DNA from 2 places in the Bariatricus sp. HCP28S3_A7 genome. Region 2 is predicted to be linked to the other one. Evidence: predicted binding sites of a transcription regulator. Region 2 holds the regulator's gene; the other holds the start of a gene.
The links. The regulator Rex, encoded in region 2, represses fermentation and respiration genes when NADH is low (regulators of the CRP and FNR family bind a similar motif). The targets are predictions, from matches to a motif close to ATTGTTAANTANTTAACAAT.

Region 1: a site for Rex is predicted at 8,159-8,178, ahead of ACTNA4_RS10620 (NAD(P)-binding protein). Genes of this name have one in related genera too.

Annotation. Positions count from the first base shown of each region.
Region 1 is NZ_JBQHSG010000014.1:50,747-61,070, reverse strand. Features, by position in the region: gene ACTNA4_RS10655 (DUF5685 family protein) at 1-789, opposite strand, end outside; gene ACTNA4_RS10650 (C-GCAxxG-C-C family protein) at 850-1,254, opposite strand; gene ACTNA4_RS10645 (Tex family protein) at 1,273-3,429, opposite strand; gene ACTNA4_RS10640 (DUF4143 domain-containing protein) at 3,793-4,275, opposite strand; gene ACTNA4_RS10635 (TetR/AcrR family transcriptional regulator) at 4,382-4,987, shown strand; gene glpK (glycerol kinase GlpK) at 5,085-6,578, opposite strand; gene ACTNA4_RS10625 (aldose epimerase family protein) at 7,019-8,050, opposite strand; gene ACTNA4_RS10620 (NAD(P)-binding protein) at 8,351-10,183, shown strand; gene ACTNA4_RS10615 ([FeFe] hydrogenase, group A) at 10,177-10,324, shown strand, end outside.
Region 2 is NZ_JBQHSG010000003.1:44,625-54,948, reverse strand. Features, by position in the region: gene alr (alanine racemase) at 1-866, opposite strand, end outside; gene ACTNA4_RS02780 (NAD(P)H-hydrate dehydratase) at 863-2,386, opposite strand; gene ACTNA4_RS02775 (redox-sensing transcriptional repressor Rex) at 2,484-3,134, opposite strand; gene ACTNA4_RS02770 (ABC-F family ATP-binding cassette domain-containing protein) at 3,278-5,203, shown strand; gene ACTNA4_RS02765 (NADP-dependent isocitrate dehydrogenase) at 5,247-6,443, opposite strand; gene ACTNA4_RS02760 (GntR family transcriptional regulator) at 6,469-7,107, opposite strand; gene ACTNA4_RS02755 (DUF1653 domain-containing protein) at 7,238-7,708, opposite strand; gene ilvA (threonine ammonia-lyase) at 7,725-8,939, opposite strand; gene ftsY (signal recognition particle-docking protein FtsY) at 8,933-9,880, opposite strand; gene smc (chromosome segregation protein SMC) at 9,897-10,324, opposite strand, start outside.

The DNA of each region.
Region 1 (10,324 bases), on a different contig from region 2:
ATTCCAGACTCCATCATATAATATATTCCGCAAAATGTCTACATCCAGCAGGCATGGAAGCATCTCAAATTCAGCAGTGCAATTTCCGATCATCATACAGAGCATCTCCCTGCATTGCTCCTCATAATCTTCTTTTTGGGAAAGTTCCTTCAGTGGATTATAACTTTTTGTCCGCATATCCTTTTCCAGGTCCTCCCAGGCATCCATAATGTAAATGAATTTTCCAAGGTAAAATCCGATTTTTCTGAGTCTGTCTTCCCACCCGTCTTTTTTATAAACGAAGAGTTCTGCCATCATTCTCCCAAAGCATCCGGAAGGTCTGTCAATCTCCATCGTTCCGCTTTTTTCGCAGCGGGAAAGATTTTTCAGTTCCCGCTGTATCGCCCTGCACTGTCTCGGATATTTGCGTACTATCTTCTTCATCTTGTGCCGAAGCGCACAGGTTCCCGCAAAACCACTCACTTTTTTTTCATCCTGCCAGTCATCCTTCAGATGATAATATGCCAGGATCATATTCATATCCGCAGCATATTCCGTAATCTCATTCTGAAGCATGAGCTGTTTCTTTACCGGGTGAACCTTACACAGATGCATACTCCCTCTGGTTTTACATTCATACAGTGAAGTCAGCAGTATAACCAAAAATGTCATATCATAGGTCAGTGTAAGCTGCCCGAGTGTCCCGTGTCTTTCTTTCAAAGAACGGCATAGACCACAATAGTACGCTTTATATTTTCGAAAATCTTTCACCTTAAGTTCCGGCTCATAGGCCGTTACATATCCAAACATATCCGCCTTCTCCCCGTCATTTTTCTCCCCTTGACGCTTCGCTACTCTTTACAATATGTGTTACACTCCCAGAATATTCTCCAGAAGTTCCGCTGCATCCTGAATACATCCGTCACAGCTTCTTAAGACCTTCTTCGTCTGGATCCCCTTCAGTTCTCCACAGATCGAAGCACCGTTCTTTTCCTCAAAACCGGATACGATCTTCTTGGAAGTCTGATACGTATCCACCTTACTCTTCACCTGAGAATTGCCTTTGCTGTTCATAAGTCCCACGATTGCAACCGCACCGGAGATCGCACCGCAGGTTCCGTGCATTCCGCCCATTCCGGCTCCGAATCCTTCCATAACTTTGAACAACTGGTCCTCATCCATATCCACCTGATCACTGAATGCACACGCTACTGCCTGTGCACAATTATAACCCTTTGCGTGCAATTCCAATGCCTTTTCAGCGTATTTTCCCATAGCATCTGTCTCCTTTTTCTATTTTTGTATTCCTCTCATGGTCAATTGAATTCTCTTTTTCTGCAGATCTACACTCATGACTTTGACATCCACAATATCACCGACGCTGACTGCTTCCAGCGGATGCTTGATAAATTTGTCTGTGATCTGTGAAATGTGTACCAGACCGTCCTGATGAACTCCGATATCAACAAACACCCCAAAATCAATGACATTTCTGACCGTTCCTTTCAGGATCATTCCTTCCTTCAGGTCTTTCATCTCCAGTACGTCTGTTCTGAGAATCGGTTTCGGCATCTCGTCACGCGGGTCACGGGCCGGTTTTTCCAGTTCTTTTACAATGTCTCTTAAAGTAATCTCACCGATTCCAAGCTCTTCTGCCAGTTTCTTGTAATCCCGGATCGTGAGAGAAAGGCCGGTCAGCTTTCCTGCCACAATATCTTCCGGTTTAAATCCCTGTTTTTCCAGAAGTTTTGTTGCTGCTTCATAAGACTCCGGATGTACACTGGTTCCGTCCAGCGGATTCTTGCCTCCCTGGATTCTCATGAAACCTGCACACTGCTCGAACGCCTTCGGTCCCAGTTTCGGAACTTTCAGGAGCTGCCTGCGATCCTCAAATTTTCCGTTTTCTTCGCGGTATGCCACGATATTTTTCGCAAGAGTACCGGAAATACCGGAAATATAAGCAAGCAGCGGCGCCGATGCGGTATTCAAATCCACGCCGACCTTATTTACGCAGTCCTCCACAACTCCGGAAAGTGCCTCGCTTAATTTCTTCTGGTTCATATCATGCTGATACTGTCCCACACCGATGGATTTCGGATCGATCTTCACGAGTTCGGCAAGCGGGTCCTGAAGCCTTCTTGCAATCGAAGTCGCACTTCTTTGTCCGACATCGAATTTCGGGAACTCCTCGGTTGCCAGTTTACTTGCAGAATAAACGGATGCACCTGCTTCATTTACGATCACATACTGTACCTTCTGCGGAATTTCTTTCAGCAGCTCTACGATAAACTGCTCTGATTCCCGGGAAGCGGTTCCGTTGCCCAGTGATATCAGGCTCACATTATACTTCGGAATGATCTTTTTAAGCAGATCTTTCGCTGCCTGAATCTTCTGCGGTGTGGTCGGCGCTGTCGGATAAATAACCGTCGTACCGATTACTTTTCCGGTCGGGTCGACGACGGCCAACTTACATCCGGTACGGAACGCGGGATCCCATCCCAGAACGACCTGTCCGACGATCGGGGGCTGCATCAGAAGCTGTTCCAGATTCTTGCCAAATACGAGAATCGCACCATCTTCCGCTTTCTCCGTAAGGTCATTGCGGATCTCACGCTCAATCGCCGGCGCGATCAGTCTCTTATAACTGTCTTCCACAACTGCTTTTAATACAGGTGTGGTGTATTGGTTGTCTTTGTGAATAACCTTTTTCTCAAGATAGCGGATGATATCCTCCTCCGGCGCTTCGATCTTCACAGTCAGGAATTTTTCTTTTTCACCACGGTTTAATGCCAGCACGCGGTGCCCTGCAAGCTTTGCAACCGGCTCTGCGAAATCGTAGTACATTTCATATACAGATTCTGCCTTTTCATCCTTTGCCGCAGAGGTCAGCATTCCCTTTTTCACCGTCAGATTCCGGATATGCGTCCTGTAATCCGCCTCATCGGAAATCGATTCTGCCAGGATATCTTTCGCGCCTTCAATTGCTTCCGCTGCACTTGCCACTCCTTTTTCCTCTGAGATATAATCTGCTGCTGTTTCTTCCAGAGGAACTTTCGCGTTCTGCAAGGAAATATATACCGCCAGCGGCTCCAGACCTTTTTCTTTCGCGATGGTTGCACGGGTTCGTCTCTTCGGGCGGTACGGGCGATACAGATCATCCACCAGCACCTGTGTCTCTGCCGCCAGAATCTGCGCTTTCAGTTCCGGTGTCAGCTTGCCCTGCTCTTCAATACTGGAAAGTACCTGTTCTTTCTTCTCCTCCAGATTTCTGAGATACATCAGTCTTTCATGTAATTTACGAAGCTGCTCATCATCCAGCGTACCATGCGCTTCCTTACGGTAACGTGCAATAAACGGGATCGTATTTCCCTCATCTATCAGCTTGACCGCGGCATCCACCTGCCACCTTTTTACGCCAAGTTCTTCGGTAATCTTTTGATTAATGTCCATGTAATAAAATCCTCACTTTCTTTATGCCAAAGCACAGAAACACTACTGCTTATCATATCATGATGATTTCAATTTTTCAACGAATCATCTAAAAATAGCGCCGGGGCCTCTGTCCACGACGCTATTTATCACATATGCACAAAATATTTTTTCTCCTTCAGTATCAGCAGTTATTTCAAAATCACTTCTTTAATCATACCATTTTTGAGCTGATATCCGACATTCTTAATACAGGTTTGCCCCATAAATGCCCCCTTTTTCCTCCCAACAAGTGCAAAAGTCGTCTTCGGACACAACAGAATCAAAAGCTGACCGTCCGCCCTTTTCTCCGCCGAATAACTGAAAATGATGCAATAATAAAAATCAAATCATCCAAATCGGAACGATATAATTATCTTTATCAACCGCCCCAAGCGCAGGCTTCATACAGATAACTGCTCCTTTTGACCTAGGTGTGGATGCTTTATCTAATAAACCAGATACTTTCGTCAGTTTTGTTCCGGGATTTGATGTTTTTTTAATTTCAATTGGGTTCAAGACCCCATCATGTTCTAATATCACATCAATTTCTTTGGCATCCTTGTCCCGATAATAATACATAAACGGCTGTTTACCACTATTTAAATACGTCTTCATTATTTCTGACACTACATAATTTTCCAAAATCGCACCATTCATAGTTCCACTTTCCAACGTCTCTGCACTGCTCCAACGAGTCAAATAACAGACTAACCCCGTATCATAGAAATACAACTTTGGCGTTTTTACAAGTCGTTTCAGCAAATTGTCAGAGTATGGGTGAAGATAAAAAATGATTCCCAAAGTGCTGTATTTATTTTCACACATTTTAGAGTCCACTCTGTTTTCTTGCTATTTCTGAATGATTATGGTATACTCTAACATACGGAGACGGTCATTTTTGATCACGAAATAAAAAATAAGAGGTAATGAAATGAGCGATATTGAAAAGGAACCACTATCGAAGCAACAACTGAAATCCAAAGAAACAAAAGGCAGAATTTTCCGTGCCGCAAAAACAATACTTCAAAAACAGGGCTATGAACAGTTGTCTATTAAAAATATCTGTGAAGAGGCAGGAGTTTCTAACGGAAGTTTCTACCATCATTTTAAGACGAAAGACGATTTGCTTTCATATTATATAGAAGAGCAGCCAAGCATCAATCCGGATCTTCTGGAGCCGCCTGAAGATGCAGAAGAAGCAAAAATTGCCATTATTCATGTATATCTAAATTATGCCGAATACTGCCGCGAACTCGGTGTGGAATTCATGGCCAATTATTATACCCCGAAGAATCAGGCATTGAATCCCAGTATACGCACGGAACGCCCTTATCCGATTATTACGGTGGAGCACTATCTCCAAAAAGCAATCGATGCCGGTATTGTAACGCCCACCATCCCCCTTGAGGATATTTGTACCGATATCCGTATGCTGGTCATCGGAAATGTATTTGAATGGTGTCTCCATAACGGAGATACAGATTTTGAAGGAAATATCCGGCGTTCACTGGGGCATTATCTGGATGGGATATTTTAGAAAAACGTTTTTATAAAAGACGTTATTGGGAGGCGTGCCCCATTCGGGTCACACCTCCTCCTTTCTAAGACTTTCGATTTTCCTACAGTCTCCTTCTTTATTCTTCTGCCCACACCAGCGCGCATTTCACAGCTTTCTTCCATCCCTTCACCAGTTTTTCTCTGGTTTCACCCGGCATTTCAGAAGCAAATGTTCTGGAAAGTGCCCAGTTTTCACGGATATCGTCCGTATTTTCCCAATATCCGACAGCAATTCCGGCCAGATACGCAGCGCCCAGAGCGGTTGTCTCGACGCATTCCGGCCTCAGTACATCCACGTCCAGAATATCGGACTGGAACTGCATCAGGAAATTATTCATGGAAGCGCCGCCATCCACTTTCAGGCTTGTGATCTTCACGCCGGATTCCTGTTCCATCACATCAAGAATGTCTTTTGTCTGATAAGCCATGGATTCCAGGACCGCCCGAATAAAGTGTTCTTTACTGCATCCTCTTGTAACACCGACGATCGTTCCTCTGGCATACTGATTCCAATACGGCGCACCGATACCGGTAAACGCGGGCACAATATAAACTCCGTTCGTGTCCTTCACAGACATGGCGTATTCTTCCGACTGAGCGGCATTTTTAATCATTCTCATCTCATCGCGGAGCCACTGGATTCCCGCACCGGCCACAAACACACTGCCTTCCAGCGCATACTGGACTTCCCCCTCCACGCTGGCTGCTATCGTTGTCAGAAGCCCGTTCCGGGAGACTGCCGCCTTTTCCCCCGTATTCATCAGGAGGAAGCATCCGGTCCCGTATGTATTCTTCACATCTCCCGCCGTGAAACAGCATTGTCCGAAAAGTGCAGCCTGCTGATCACCTGCTGCCCCTGCGATCGGGATACTGTCTCCCAATACGCTTCCTTCTGTATATCCGTAGATATGGCTGGACGGTTTCACATCCGGGAGCATGGATTTCGGAATCCGGAAATATTCCAGTATTTTTTCATCCCAGCAAAGATCATGAATATTGAACATCATCGTCCTGGAAGCGTTGGTATAATCAGTAACATGTACAGTTCCTTTCGTCAGGTTCCAGATCAGCCAGGTATCGATCGTACCGAACAGCAGATCTCCCGCCTCTGCTTCTTCCCTTGCTCCTTCGACGTTATCCAGGATCCACGCCACCTTCGAAGCACTGAAATACGCATCCGGTATTAAGCCTGTTGTCTCATGAACATAATCAGAGAGCCCGTCTTCCACCAGTCTTTCGATCCGGTCTGCCGTCCTTCTGCACTGCCACACGATCGCGTGATATACCGGTTTTCCGGTATGCCTGTTCCATACGACCGTTGTTTCTCTCTGATTCGTGATTCCGATCGAAGCAATCTCAGTCCCCGATGCACCGATCTTGCTGATCGCTTCCGCTGCAACGGAGAGCTGCGATGCCCAGATCTCCATCGCATCATGTTCTACCCAACCGGGCTGAGGATAGATCTGCTTAAATTCTTTTTGTGCCATACTGCAGATATTGCCCTGCTTGTCAAATAAGATACAGCGCGAACTTGTGGTGCCCTGATCCAGTGCCATTACGTATTTTTTCATTACCATTCCTCCATTTATTTTTATATGGCAAAAAACCTTTCAGGCAAGCGTTCCTGAAAGGCTCTTTTAATTTTAGAAGGGAATTTTGCAATTATTGGTATTGGCTACCTCTTTGTGTCTTTATTGTATCTCGTATCAATGCAAAAATCAAATCAGTAATTTTAATATAACCTCTCTATATATAGATCGTATCTATAAGCTATTTCAGCAGAAACTCTTTGCAATTTTAGAATAACACATTTTCTGTAAAAAAGATATTCTCTTGCATGCAAAAAACCTTTCAGGCAAGCGTTCCTGAAAGGTCTTTTAATTTTAGAAGGGAATTTTGCAATTATTGGTATTGGCTACCTCTTTGTGTCTCTATTGTATCTCGTATCAACGCAAAAAGCAAATCAGTTATTTTGATATATAAAGCCAATATATAGATTATATCTATAGTGCTACACAAATTTGTACATTGTGGTTGTCTTGTAGGTATCTCCTTTTCTGCAGATCGGTCCCGGGAAATTCTCTTTGTGGATTGCATCCGGGAAATACTGAGTCTCAAAGCATGCCGCCTGCCGTTTATGATAGATCGCACCGCCTTTGCCCTTTTCATCAATAATAAAGTTACCGGTATAAAGCTGCATTCCCGGTAAATCCGTATAGACTTCCATCGTAATACCGCTTTCATCCGAATGCATTTCTGCTACTTTGGCGAATTTACCATCATTGTTCAGAACCCAGTTGTGATCGTATCCCATACCATAATTTAACGCTTCATAATCATCATAGATATCCCGTCCAAGTTTTTTCTTTGTACGGAAATCCATCGGTGTCCCCTCAACAGGAACAATTTCTCCGGTCGGAATGGATTCCTTGTCTGCGCGGGTAAATGCATCCGCATCGATCCATACTTCCTGTTCCATCACATCTCCCGATGCATGTCCATCCATGTTAAAATAGCTGTGATTCGTCATATTGATCACGGTATCCTCATCCGATACACCATAATAAGAAATCTTTACGGCATTATCCTCTGTCAGTGTGTATGTTACTTCTATATGCAGATTTCCGGGGTATCCCTGATCTCCGTCCGGACTTTCCAGAACAAAGGTAACATGATCCTCTTCAGTTTCTTTAACATCCCAGACTCTGTTATGATAAAAATCCGGTCCACTGTGCAGATTATTATCATTATCATTCTTCACAAGTTCATAGATCTTCCCATTAATCTCAATAGAAGCTCCGCCGATCCGGTTCGCACTTCTTCCCACGGTTGCCCCCAGGAAAAGTCCGCCTGCTTCATATTCCGCTGCTTCATCATAGCCGAGAACCACATCACAGAGATTTCCCTCTTTGTCCGGCACGATAACCTGAGTAAGCGCAGCTCCATAGTCTGTTACGGAAATCTCCATGTTATTACAATTCGTCAAAGTATAAAGCTTCGTCTCATCACCATTCACGGTTGCCCCAAAATCTGTTATTTTCATCATTCCATCCGCCCTTTCTTCAAATCCCCTACGCCGAGGTTATTTTTATTTTTAGAATACCATATTTCAGCAAAAAAAGATATGATTTAAAATCAAAGAATCCACCACATTGTTATATTTTTATCCATCCTGACTATATTTTAACTTAGCTTGCTAAATTGTTTTAATTTTAGTACAATGTATTTATAGAATGTTCAGTTTTATGACGTCTGCTTATAAATTAAATCGATAGAAAAGGCCAAGCAGATGCCATAGGCTTATGCCCCCAACATCATTTTATATTTAAAGGAGAAAAGAACTATGAGTAGACTTGAAATTTCTGCTCCGGATCGTGCCCAGCTTGTCATTGAAGGGCTTTACAAAGATCTGGAACGCAGAATCGAATCCAGTCCTCCGGGACTTTGTCCGGTGGACATGACACGTGCATTTCTTGAGATGTGTCATACACACACCTGTGGAAAATGTGTTCCGTGTCGAATCGGTCTGTGGCAGCTGAAGAACCTGCTGACAGATGTTATGAACGGCGATGCAACGATGGATACGCTTGATCTTATGGAAGAGCTCGCAGTATCAATCATGGAAGGTGCTGACTGTGCGATTGGCTATGAAGCAGCACATATGGTTTACAAGAGCCTGATCGGCTGCCGTGAAGATTACGAAGAACATGTGCATCAGGGGAGATGTACATGCCATTACTCACAGCCGGTTCCGTGTGTATCTCTTTGCCCGGCTCATGTTGATATTCCTGGATATATCGCTCTGGTTGGAGAAGGACGCTATGCAGATGCGATCCGCCTGATTCGTAAGGACAATCCGTTCCCGACTACCTGTGGATTTATCTGTGAACATCCATGCGAGGCACGCTGCCGTCGTAATATTGTGGATGATGCTGTCAATATCCGTGGTCTTAAGAGAATGGCTGCTGACTATGCCGGAAAGGTACCGCCTCCGAAGTGCGGACCGTCAACCGGCAAACGTGTTGCTATCGTAGGCGGAGGTCCGGGCGGCTTAAGTGCGGCTTATTATCTGCAGCTTATGGGTCACCAGACAACCGTGTTCGAGATGCTTCCGAAGCTCGGCGGCATGCTCCGCTATGGCATTCCGAACTATCGTCTTCCGAAAGATCGTCTTGATGATGATATCAATGCAATTCTCGAGACCGGTGTGGAAGTAATCTACGGCAAAAGAATCGGTGAAGATATGACCATTCAGAGCCTTCGCGAAGAGTATGATGCCGTACTTATCACGATCGGTGCAAGTACCGATAAGAAGCTTGGTATCGAAGGTGAACATGCTGAAGGTGTTCTTTCCGCAGTTCAGTTCCTTCGTGATGTCGGAAAAGAACAGAATCCGGATCTTACCGGACAGGAAGTTGCTGTCATCGGAGGCGGAAACGTTTCTATGGATGCTGTACGTACTGCAAAACGTCTCGGTGCCAAGAAAGTTAGCATCGTTTATCGTCGCCGTGTTGCAGATATGACTGCTCTTCCGGCTGAGATTGAGGGTGCTGTTGCAGAAGGAATCGAAGTTCAGACCCTGATGGCTCCGTCACGCATCGCAACCGATGAGAACGGACATGTAACAGGTATTTATGTAACTCCTCAGATGATCAGTAAGATCAAGGACGGCCGTGCAAGTGTACGCCCGACCGGAGAGCCGGATATATTTATTCCGTGCCAAACTCTGATCGTAGCAATCGGACAGGATATTGAATACCAGCATTTCGAAGAAGCAGGTGTTCCTGTACAGCGCGGTAAGATCATTACCCAGAAATACGGCGGATTTGATAATATTCCGGGCGTATTTGCCGGCGGTGACTGTGCATCAGGTCCTGCATCTGTAATCAAAGCGATCGCTGCTGCCAAAGTAGTAGCTGCAAATATTGACGAATATCTCGGATTCCATCACGTAATCAGCTGCGATGTTGAGATTCCGGAAGCTCGTCTTGACGACCGCCCGCCGTGCGGAAGAGTCAACATGACCGAACGCGAAGCCTGCGAACGTGTCTGTGACTTCAACGGTGTAGAAAACTGTATGACCGAAGCAGAAGCAAAACAGGAAGCCAGCAGATGTCTGCGCTGCGACCACTTCGGCTACGGCAGCTTCAAAGGAGGCCGGGAAAAATTATGGTAAACATTACAATTGATAATAAACAAATATCTGTACCCGAGGGTACAACAATCATGGAAGCCGCAGCAAGTGCCGGCATCCCGATCCCTAAGCTCTGTTATTTGAAAGACATCAACGAAATCGCAGCATGCCGTGTCTGTCTTG
Region 2 (10,324 bases):
TCACCGTACCCGGCCGGTACTGTTGCAATCTGCATTCTCCGATCCGCTACAAAGGTTCCACCATAGCTGACGGCAGTCCCTTTTTCAATCCATTTCAAATATGTGATATGGGAAATCAATTCCATAGCCGGTTTCAATGGAACCGAATCTTTTCTCACTTCCTCAGAAGGGTACATACCGTAAGTAGATATGCCCGCTCTCACAAGATTCAGATTCAATTCCGGCTGATCGATGATCGCAGCACTGTTTGATACATGAAGTAGTGGAAAATGGATACCCCTTTTCTCCAGTTCTTCTTTAACCCGGATATATGAAGTAAATTGCTGATCTGTGATCTCCTTATTTTTCTCATCAGCCCGCGAAAAATGTGTAAACATTCCTTCCAGCTCTACACATGGAAGATGACTGATCTTTTCGATTGCGTTCACGCTTACGTCATCCGGCGCAAATCCGAGTCTGGACATTCCGGTATCAATCTTAATATGAAAGATTGCATTCATTCCCAGTTCTTCTGCTTTTGCCGATGCCAGAGCTGCCAGTTCACCGTCATAGACCGTCATACGGATCTGATGCCGAATCATCGCTTCCATCTGATCCGGGAAAATGCATCCGAGGCAAAGAATCGGTTTTCCAATCCCAGCTTTTCGAAGCAGGATCCCTTCTTCCAATGTTGCCACAGCATATCCCCATACGTACTCCACATCTTCTAACATTTCTGCAATCGGTACGGCACCATGTCCGTATCCGTCCGTTTTCACGACAACGATCATCCGCGCATCGTTTTTAATATTACGATACATCATTTGCATGTTATACATTACTGCATCAAGATCGATCACTGCGCGCAGTCTGTTATATGTCTTCATTTCAAGTTTTCCTCCAAAGTTTTTAGTGTTCTGCCAAGCCCCCGGATGAGATCTTCAGCAAGCACACTGTAGGATCCACATTCTTCTCTTGCCGTATCTCCGGCAAGGCCGTGCAGATATACTCCCAACACAGCCGCGTCAAAAGTCGGGAGGTTCTGAGCCATCAGGCCGGCAATCGTTCCTGCCAGCACGTCACCGGAACCGGCCTTCGCCATTGCTGCATTTCCGGATGAATTCAGAAACGTCGGATGTCCGCAAGCTGCGACGAGTGTTCTGCTGTCTTTCATGGCACAAACGACCTGCATTTTTTCAACAAACTCACGTAGAAGAGCGTTCCTATGATTCTTTAGTTCTGCAACAGGATATCCTGTCAATCTTGACATTTCTTTCATATGAGGTGTCAGCACATACTGTTCTTTCTGGCGCGCCCATTTTCTTCGCTCTTCTTCGGTAAATTCCGCAAGAAGATTGAGACCGTCCGCATCAATCACACACGGCTTCCGGTTCATTTCCAGCGTCATTTTAAAAAGTCTCCGCGAATACTCTGAAATTCCAAGTCCGCATCCGATGCAGACCACATCTGCCCATTGAAGCAGATCTGGAAGTTCCCGGAAACAATCTAAGGCCATCTCATCATAAGTCGTGATAATAGCTTCCGGCAGAAGCTGCTGAAGAATCTGTCTGTTGGATTCTTCCGTGTATATCCGTACAAGGCCTGCGCCTACCATGTACGCCGCATGGGCACTTAAGTACGCTGCCCCCGACATTCCCCTACTTCCGGCAATAAGAAGAACCCTTCCATAGCTTCCTTTATTGGAATCCGGCTTTCTCTCCGGCATCCTGGAAATCACATCCTGTTTTTCCAGCATAAAATAAAGATCGTCCCGGTTTTCAAAGCCCGGATCCGTAATGCCGATATCCTTTACCAGTACTTTCCCCGCATACTCGGAACCCGGAAAGAAAACCTGACCTGCCTTAGCGTATGCAAACGTGACTGTCAAATCAGCCCGGAACGCACATCCCAGTACTTCCCCGGTGTCAGCGGAAATTCCGGACGGAGTATCAATCGCAACTTTGTATCCCTGATACCGGTTCATTTGTTCAATCACATTCTGGTAATGTCCTTCGATATTTCGGCAAAGCCCGATTCCAAATACGGCATCTATAATAACACTATATTCCTTCTCCGGTAAAGTGTTTCCTACAGACACGCCCAGATTTTCCAGAATATGCATCTGCTGCTTCGTTTCTTCACTCCTGGATTCCAATTTTCCGGCAAAACACACATCGACCCTTTTTCCTTCTTCGGCAAGCAGTCTTGCCACCGCGAATCCGTCTCCACCGTTGTTGCCGGAGCCGCATACCACCAGTGCATAGGACAGATCAATCTGCTCTTCTTTCATTGCAGCCATACACTGAAGCGCCGCACGTTCCATCAGTACCAGCGAAGGAATCCCGATCTCATGGATCATTCTTCCGTCCGCCGCTTTCATCTGTTCAGCCGTCAATATATATTTCATATTCTCACCTTCCAATACGCAATAAAGAGCCCCGCAGCCGGAACTCTTCTCTCATTACGCCGATTCAGGCAAAATGTGTGTAACACATTCTGTCGAATTATGAATTATCTGTATGTTCCATATTATAACGTGTTATATTGTATGAAAGTCTCATCAGACTCTCCGATAAATGCACGTTCTCAACAATAATATTATCCGGAAGATTCAAATCTGTATGTGCAAAATTCCAGATCGCCCGCACACCATTATCAACCAGAACATTCGCAACATCTATGGCTCTTGTCTTCGGAATCGCAAGTACTCCGATTTCAATATCATTCTTCTGAATAAAATCACTCAGTTCATCCATCATCCGGATCTCCACACCGCGGATCGTAATTCCCACAAGTCGTGGATTCACGTCAAATAATCCTTTTAATACAAAACCTCTTTTTTCAAATGCTGCATAATTAGCCAGTGCCTGTCCAAGATTACCGGCACCGATAATGACCATGTTATGTTGGTTGTCCAGTCCCAGAATTTTCCCTATTTCCGTATATAAGTATTTTACATTATACCCGTATCCCTGTTGTCCAAATCCACCAAAATTATTAAGGTCCTGACGAATCTGGGATGCAGTTACTTTCATTCTCTTGCTCAAATCGTTGGAGGATATTCGTTCCACACCGTGTTCCAGCAATTCGCCAAGATAACGATAGTATCTCGGAAGTCTTCTGATTACTGCCTGAGATATTTCTCTTTCTTCCACCTGACATCCACCTTCCATTCTTATTCTAAATTTCATTATATAAAAATGACATAAAAAAGTCAAACTTAATAGTTGTTTTTTATTGTATTTCCGATATAATGAGGTAGACAGTACCTATTTCTACAGTATAAGGAGGTTTGAAAATGATACTGGCATGCCACAATTTAACGAAATCCTTTGGGGAGCAGGTTATTGTGAATAAAGGCTCCTTTCATATAGAAGACCGTGAGAAAGCGGCGCTGGTCGGTCTGAACGGCGCCGGGAAATCCACAATTTTGAAAATGATCGTCGGTGAATTGAATAGTGATGACGGTGATGTAATTCTTACCAAAGGAAAAACAATGGGCTATCTTGCCCAGCACCAGGACCTGATGAGCGGGAATACCATTTACGAAGAAGTCCGCACCGCCAAATCTGAGATTATCGAAATGGAACGTCAGATTCGTGCACTGGAACTGGAAATCAGTACGCTGACCGGTGACGCACTTCAGATGAAACTTGACACTTATCATAGACTTACCGCTGCATTTGAACGTGCTGACGGCTATTCTTATAAAAGCGAACTGGTCGGTGTTCTTAAAGGCCTTGGGTTTACTGAGGATGAATTTCAGAAACCGGTGGACGCCCTTTCCGGCGGCCAGAAGACACGTGTTTCCCTCGGCAAACTTCTGCTGACGAAACCGGATATTTTACTGCTGGATGAGCCTACCAATCACTTGGATATGAATTCAATCGCATGGCTTGAGAACTACCTGCTGAATTACTCCGGTGCAGTGCTCATCGTCTCCCACGACCGTTATTTTTTGAATCGTGTCGTAACGAAAGTGCTGGAGATTGAAAACGGTACACTGATGACATATATGGGAAATTATTCAGATTATGCCCAGAAGAAACAGCAGCTCAGAGACGCAAGGCTAAAAGAATATCTGAATCAGCAACGGGAAATCAAGCATCAGGAGGCAGTCATCGAAAAGCTTCGTTCCTTCAACCGCGAGAAATCAATCCGACGTGCGGAAAGCCGGGAAAAGCTGTTAAACAAAATCACACCTGTTGAAAAACCGGTTGAGCTGAATACCGATATTCATTTAAGCCTGGAGCCTTCCTGTGTGAGCGGGAACGACGTGCTTCGCGTTGAAGGCCTTGGAAAATCATTTGCTCCCCAGGTCCTTTTTCAGGATGTCAGCTTCGAGATTAAGCGAGGTGAACATGTAGCCATCGTAGGCGATAACGGAACAGGGAAAACGACACTGCTTAAGATTTTGAACAATGTGATCGCGGCGGATTCGGGAAGCTTTACACTGGGAACCAATGTACATATCGGTTACTACGATCAGGAACATCACGTACTTCACATGGAAAAAACGATCTTTGAAGAGATCTCCGATGATTATCCGACACTTACGAATACACAGATCCGGAATGTTCTAGCTGCATTTTTATTCACAGGCGATGATGTATTTAAGATGATCGGTGATTTGAGCGGCGGAGAACGCGGACGAGTATCTCTTGCAAAGCTGATGCTCTCCGAGGCGAACTTCCTGATTTTGGACGAGCCTACGAACCACCTGGACATCGCTTCGAAAGAAATTTTGGAAAATGCATTGAATGAGTACACCGGAACCGTACTTTATGTGTCCCATGACCGTTATTTCATCAACCAGACAGCCACGCGTATTCTTGACCTGGTGAACCATACTTTTGTAAATTATATTGGAAACTACGATTACTATCTCGAAAAGAAAGAGGAACTCACGACGGCATACGCCGGTGGCAATATTTCAGACAAGCAATCTACGAATGAAGGCACTTCTTCAATGTCCCAGTCCAAAATGAGCTGGCAGGAACAGAAAGAAGAACAAGCAAGAATCCGGAAGCGTCAGAACGAACTGAAAAAGACGGAAGAACGCATTACCCGGCTGGAAGAACGAAACCAGGAGATCGATACGCTTCTTATGCAGGAAGAAATCTATACCAATTCCGTCCGGTGTCAGGAACTGGCAAAGGAAAAGGCTGCAAATGAAGAAGAGCTGGAAGAGCTCTATGAAAAATGGGAAGAGCTGGCTGAATAACTGTTAAAAACGCGCCTTATCGGCGCGTTTTTCCTGTTTTTATTTACAATCTCTCAGCGATCGCTTTGATAAAATCTTCGCTGTTCAATACAGTCGGATTTGGAAGCGTCGTGATCAGTGCAAGATCTTTAGTCATATTTCCGCTTTCAATTGTATCGATCGTTGCCTTTTCCAGCTTATCGGCAAAATCCATCAGCTCCTGATTTCCATCCATCTCACCACGTTTTCTGAGTGCCCCCGTCCATGCAAAGATCGTTGCCACGGAGTTAGTAGATGTTTCTTCTCCTTTCAGGTGCTTGTAATAGTGCCGCTGTACCGTTCCGTGTGCTGCCTCATATTCATAGTATCCTTCCGGAGATACCAGCACGGAAGTCATCATGGCCAGTGATCCGAATGCGGAAGAAACCATGTCACTCATCACATCACCGTCATAGTTCTTACATGCCCAGATATAACCGCCTTCAGACTTCATCACACGTGCTACGGCATCGTCGATCAGCGTATAGAAATACTCGATTCCGGCTTCTTCAAACTTCTCTTTGTAATCTGCATCAAAAATCTCCTGAAAAATATCTTTAAAGGTATGGTCGTATTTCTTGGAAATCGTATCTTTCGTTGCAAACCAGAGATCCTGTTTCGTATCCAGTGCATAGTTAAAACAGCTTCTTGCAAAACTCTCGATTGACTGATCAATATTATGCATGCCCTGAACAATTCCGGATCCGGTAAAATTATGAACCAGCTCTCTCGTCTCGGTTCCGTCCTCTGCGGTATAAACCAGTTCTACCTTTCCGGCACCCGGGATCTTCATTTCAGAACCTTTGTAAACATCCCCGTAAGCGTGTCTTGCAATCGTGATCGGCTTTTTCCAGTTCTTTACACAAGGTTCAATTCCTTTTACAACGATGGGTGCACGGAATACAGTACCGTCAAGGATCGCACGAATGGTTCCATTCGGGCTCTTCCACATTTCTTTCAGATTATACTCTTTCACACGGGCTGCGTTCGGAGTGATCGTTGCACATTTTACTGCAACCTTATATTTCTTCGTTGCGATTGCAGAATCCACAGTAACCTGATCGTTTGTCTCGTCTCTGTGTTTCAGGCCCAGATCATAATATTCTGTCTTCAAATCAATATACGGAAGAAGAAGATGCTCCTTGATCATCTTCCACAGGATCCTTGTCATCTCATCTCCGTCCATCTCAACAATTGGTGTCGTCATCTGAATCTTGCTCATGCTTACTCTTCCTTTCTTTTGCCTGTTATTCCTGCTCAATATGAAGATTCTCCATAACATTCAGGATATGAATATGTGCCAGTTCTTCTGCACGGTCCGCATCTCCGGTCCGTAGTGCATTCAGGATCTCCCGGTGTTCTTCCAGAGATTTTTTTGCCCTGTCTTCTTTCTTCACGGATCGTTTTCTTGCCACCTGAACATATTTATGAAAATCAGAAAGAATATGTCTGAGTATCCGGCTCTGACTTGCGTCATAAAGAACCTCATGAAACTTTCCGTCAAGTTCTGCAAGCTGTTCGGCATTTCCACGATTCAAGTGGTATTCTGTAAGAAGCAGGACTTCTTCCATTTCCTGAATCTGCTCCTCTGAAATGTGCTCAGCCGCCCAACGTGCACATAGGCCTTCAAGCATGGAACGCGTCATATAGATATCATGCACGTCCTTCTCCGTAATGCCCGTCACATAGGCCCCTTTGTTCGGAATAATGTGAACCAGCCCCTCCAGCTCCAGCTGACGGAGTGCTTCCCGAACCGGCGTCCTGCTGACTCCAAGTTCCTTACCCAGTGTTGCTTCTCGTAATTCTTCATTTTCCTTAAATTTGCCTTTCAGAATGTCCTCGCGGATCTCCTGAAAAACCTGTCCCCTCAGTGAATATTTATCCATGATTCTGCTCCTGAAAACTATATTTTTTGTTGGGGTCAATATAAAATCTGACCCAAGTATACCTGGCTCATTTTTGTATCATTGTATACAACGATACATTTATTGTCAATAGGCTAGATTATTTTTTCTGCTACATCCGTTTTTCATACTTCATCAATGTCTTGATGTATTTTACCAACTGCTGGTATCGCATTTCCATCGTCTGTGCATTTTCTGTAAAATCCATACTCTGCGCAGCGGCGGAAAGGAATTCATCTGTGAGTTCTGTTTTATATTTTTGAAGGAACCGCAGTTTTTCTTCGTTGCTGCTCAGATCAAGAAATCGCATGATCAGACTCTGTTCCTCCTCATCCGCCACTGCGGTCTCTTCCTCCAGTTCAAACCGATATTCCTGATCTACATCCGGGAATTTTCTCTTATCGACCTGCTCCAGAAACATTTCCAAAGGTCGTGCAAATACCGGATGTTCTCCGTAAAGTCCTTCATAAACGACAAGCTCTTCTGCACGCTCTGTATGCTTTGCAATTGCAAGTACGCGATAACGATTCCCTTTAAAATGTCTGTAACACTCACCGACTTTCGGCATTCTGCCTTGTTTCATGATTCTCATCCCTTATCTAATAGAGTTTGGCACTGATTGTTTTAGGACGGAATCCTTCTCGCTCCAATGCCTGAATAATTCTGTTTTTGTGTTCCGTTCCAAATGCTTCCATGGTGACTCTGAGTTCAACGGCAGCATTTCGATTAATGCTGACAAACTGATTATGCTCCAGTTTAATTACATTTCCCTGTTCATCAGCAATTGTCTTTGCGACGCGCACAAGTTCACCCGGTTTATCCGGAAGAAGTACGGATACAGAAAAAATACGGTCTCTCTGAATCAATCCATGCTGTACGATGGATGACATGGTAATGACATCCATATTACCGCCGCTTAAGATACAAACAACCTTTTTGCCTGTCAGATCCATCTGTTTTAAAGCAGCCACAGAAAGAAGTCCTGAGTTTTCGACAACCATTTTGTGATTCTCGACCATATCAAGGAATGCACCGACCAGTTCATCATCTTCTACTGTAAGGATATCGTCTACATTTTCCATAACATACTGAAGCGTCTTTTCACCAACTGTTTTTACAGCGGTACCATCTGCGATCGTATTTGCGCTCGGAAGAGTCACAACATGGCCTGCCGCTACGGCCGCTTTCATACTGGCTGCTGCTGCCGGTTCCACACCGATCACTTTGATCTTAGGATTCAGCATTTTCGCAAGTGTAGAAATACCCGTGATCAGTCCGCCTCCGCCGATCGGCACAAAGATATAATCGACCGTCGGAAGTTCCTGCACGATTTCCATCGCGATCGTTCCCTGTCCTGTTGCAACATCAAGATCATCAAACGGATGAACAAATGTATAGCCGTGCTCCTCCGCCAGCTCATAAGCCTTTGCACAGGCATCATCATAGACATCTCCGTGAAGTACCACTTCCGCTCCGTAACTCTTGGTACGATTGACTTTGATGAGTGGGGTAACGGTCGGCATAACGATGGTAGCCTTACATCCAAAGGCTTTTGCGGCATATGCGACACCCTGTGCGTGGTTTCCTGCGGATGCAGCGATCAGTCCTCTGGCGCGTTCTTCCTCTGACAAGGTACTGATCTTATAATAAGCGCCTCTGAGCTTATAGGCACCTGTATACTGCATGTTTTCCGGTTTCAGATATACTTTAGCTCCGGTCTGTGCGCTTAAATGCTCACTGTAAACCAGTTTGGTAGGTTTGGTGACCCGTTTTACAATCTCGCTTGCTTCTTCAAATTTCTCTAACGTTAACATGTCTCTTCTCCTTCTTCTGTCGTAAATAAAGCGTTTACAAACTGATCTGAATCAAATTTCTGCAGATCATCAATGGATTCTCCCACTCCGATATATTTAACAGGTATTCCGAGTTCTGCCTGAATCGCAACGGCAATTCCTCCTTTTGCGGTACCGTCCATCTTCGTCAGAATGATACCGGTAATGTCTGCAACTTCACTGAATTCTCTGGCCTGTGCAAGTGCATTCTGACCGGTCGTTCCATCCAGCACGACCAGAGTCTCGCGGTACGCTTCCGGATATTCTCTCTCCAGCACACGATTGATCTTCTTCAGCTCTTCCATCAGATTCTTTTTATTATGAAGTCTTCCCGCCGTATCACACAGCAGTACGTCGGCCTTTCTCGCTTTAGCAGCCTGGACCGCATCATAAACGATGGCTGCTGGATCCGCTCCTTCCTGCCCGCCGATCAGATCGGCCCCGGAACGGTTTGCCCATTCTCTTAGCTGTTCACCGGCTGCCGCACGGAATGTATCTGCTGCCGCAAGGACAACTTTTTTGTTCTGGTCTCTCAGTTTTCCCGCTAGCTTTCCAATGGTTGTCGTCTTGCCAACCCCATTTACTCCAATCACCAGAACTACCGATGTTCTTTCTTCAAATTCATAAGCCGTCTCTCCTACATACATCTGTTCTTTGATGCTGTCGATCAGAAGCTGCTTACATGCGATCGGCTCTTTGATGTGCTGCTCTTTAACTTTTTTGCGCAGATCCTCAAGAATCGCATAAGTGGCCTTTACTCCCAGATCTCCCATGATCAGAATTTCTTCCAGCTCTTCATAAAAGTCTTCGTCAATATTGGTAAATCCGTGGAAAATACTGTCAATGCCCGATACAATATTGTTTCTGGTCTTAGTAAGCCCGGACACAAGTCGTTTAAAAAATCCCATTTTCTCTTCAGCCATATAATGCCTCCCATTCCTACTGATCCAGTTCATTTTCCAGAAGATCGACAGACACAAGCGTAGACACGCCTTTCTCCTGCATGGTAATACCGTAGAGGCGGTCTGCCGCCGTCATGGTACCTCTACGATGCGTGATCACAATGAACTGTGTATATTTTGTAAGTTTATGTAAATACTGTGCAAATCTGGTTACATTGGAATCATCCAGTGCTGCTTCGATCTCATCCAGCAGACAGAAGGGCGATGGTTTCAGATTCTGGATCGCAAAAAGCAGCGCAATCGCGGTCAACGCCTTCTCTCCACCGGAAAGCTGCATCATATTCTGCAGTTTCTTGCCCGGTGGCTGTGCGATGATCCGGATGCCCGCTTCCAGAACATCTTCATCCTCCATCAGCTCCAGTGTACCCTTTCCTCCACCAAATAGTTCTTTGAAAACCTGATTGA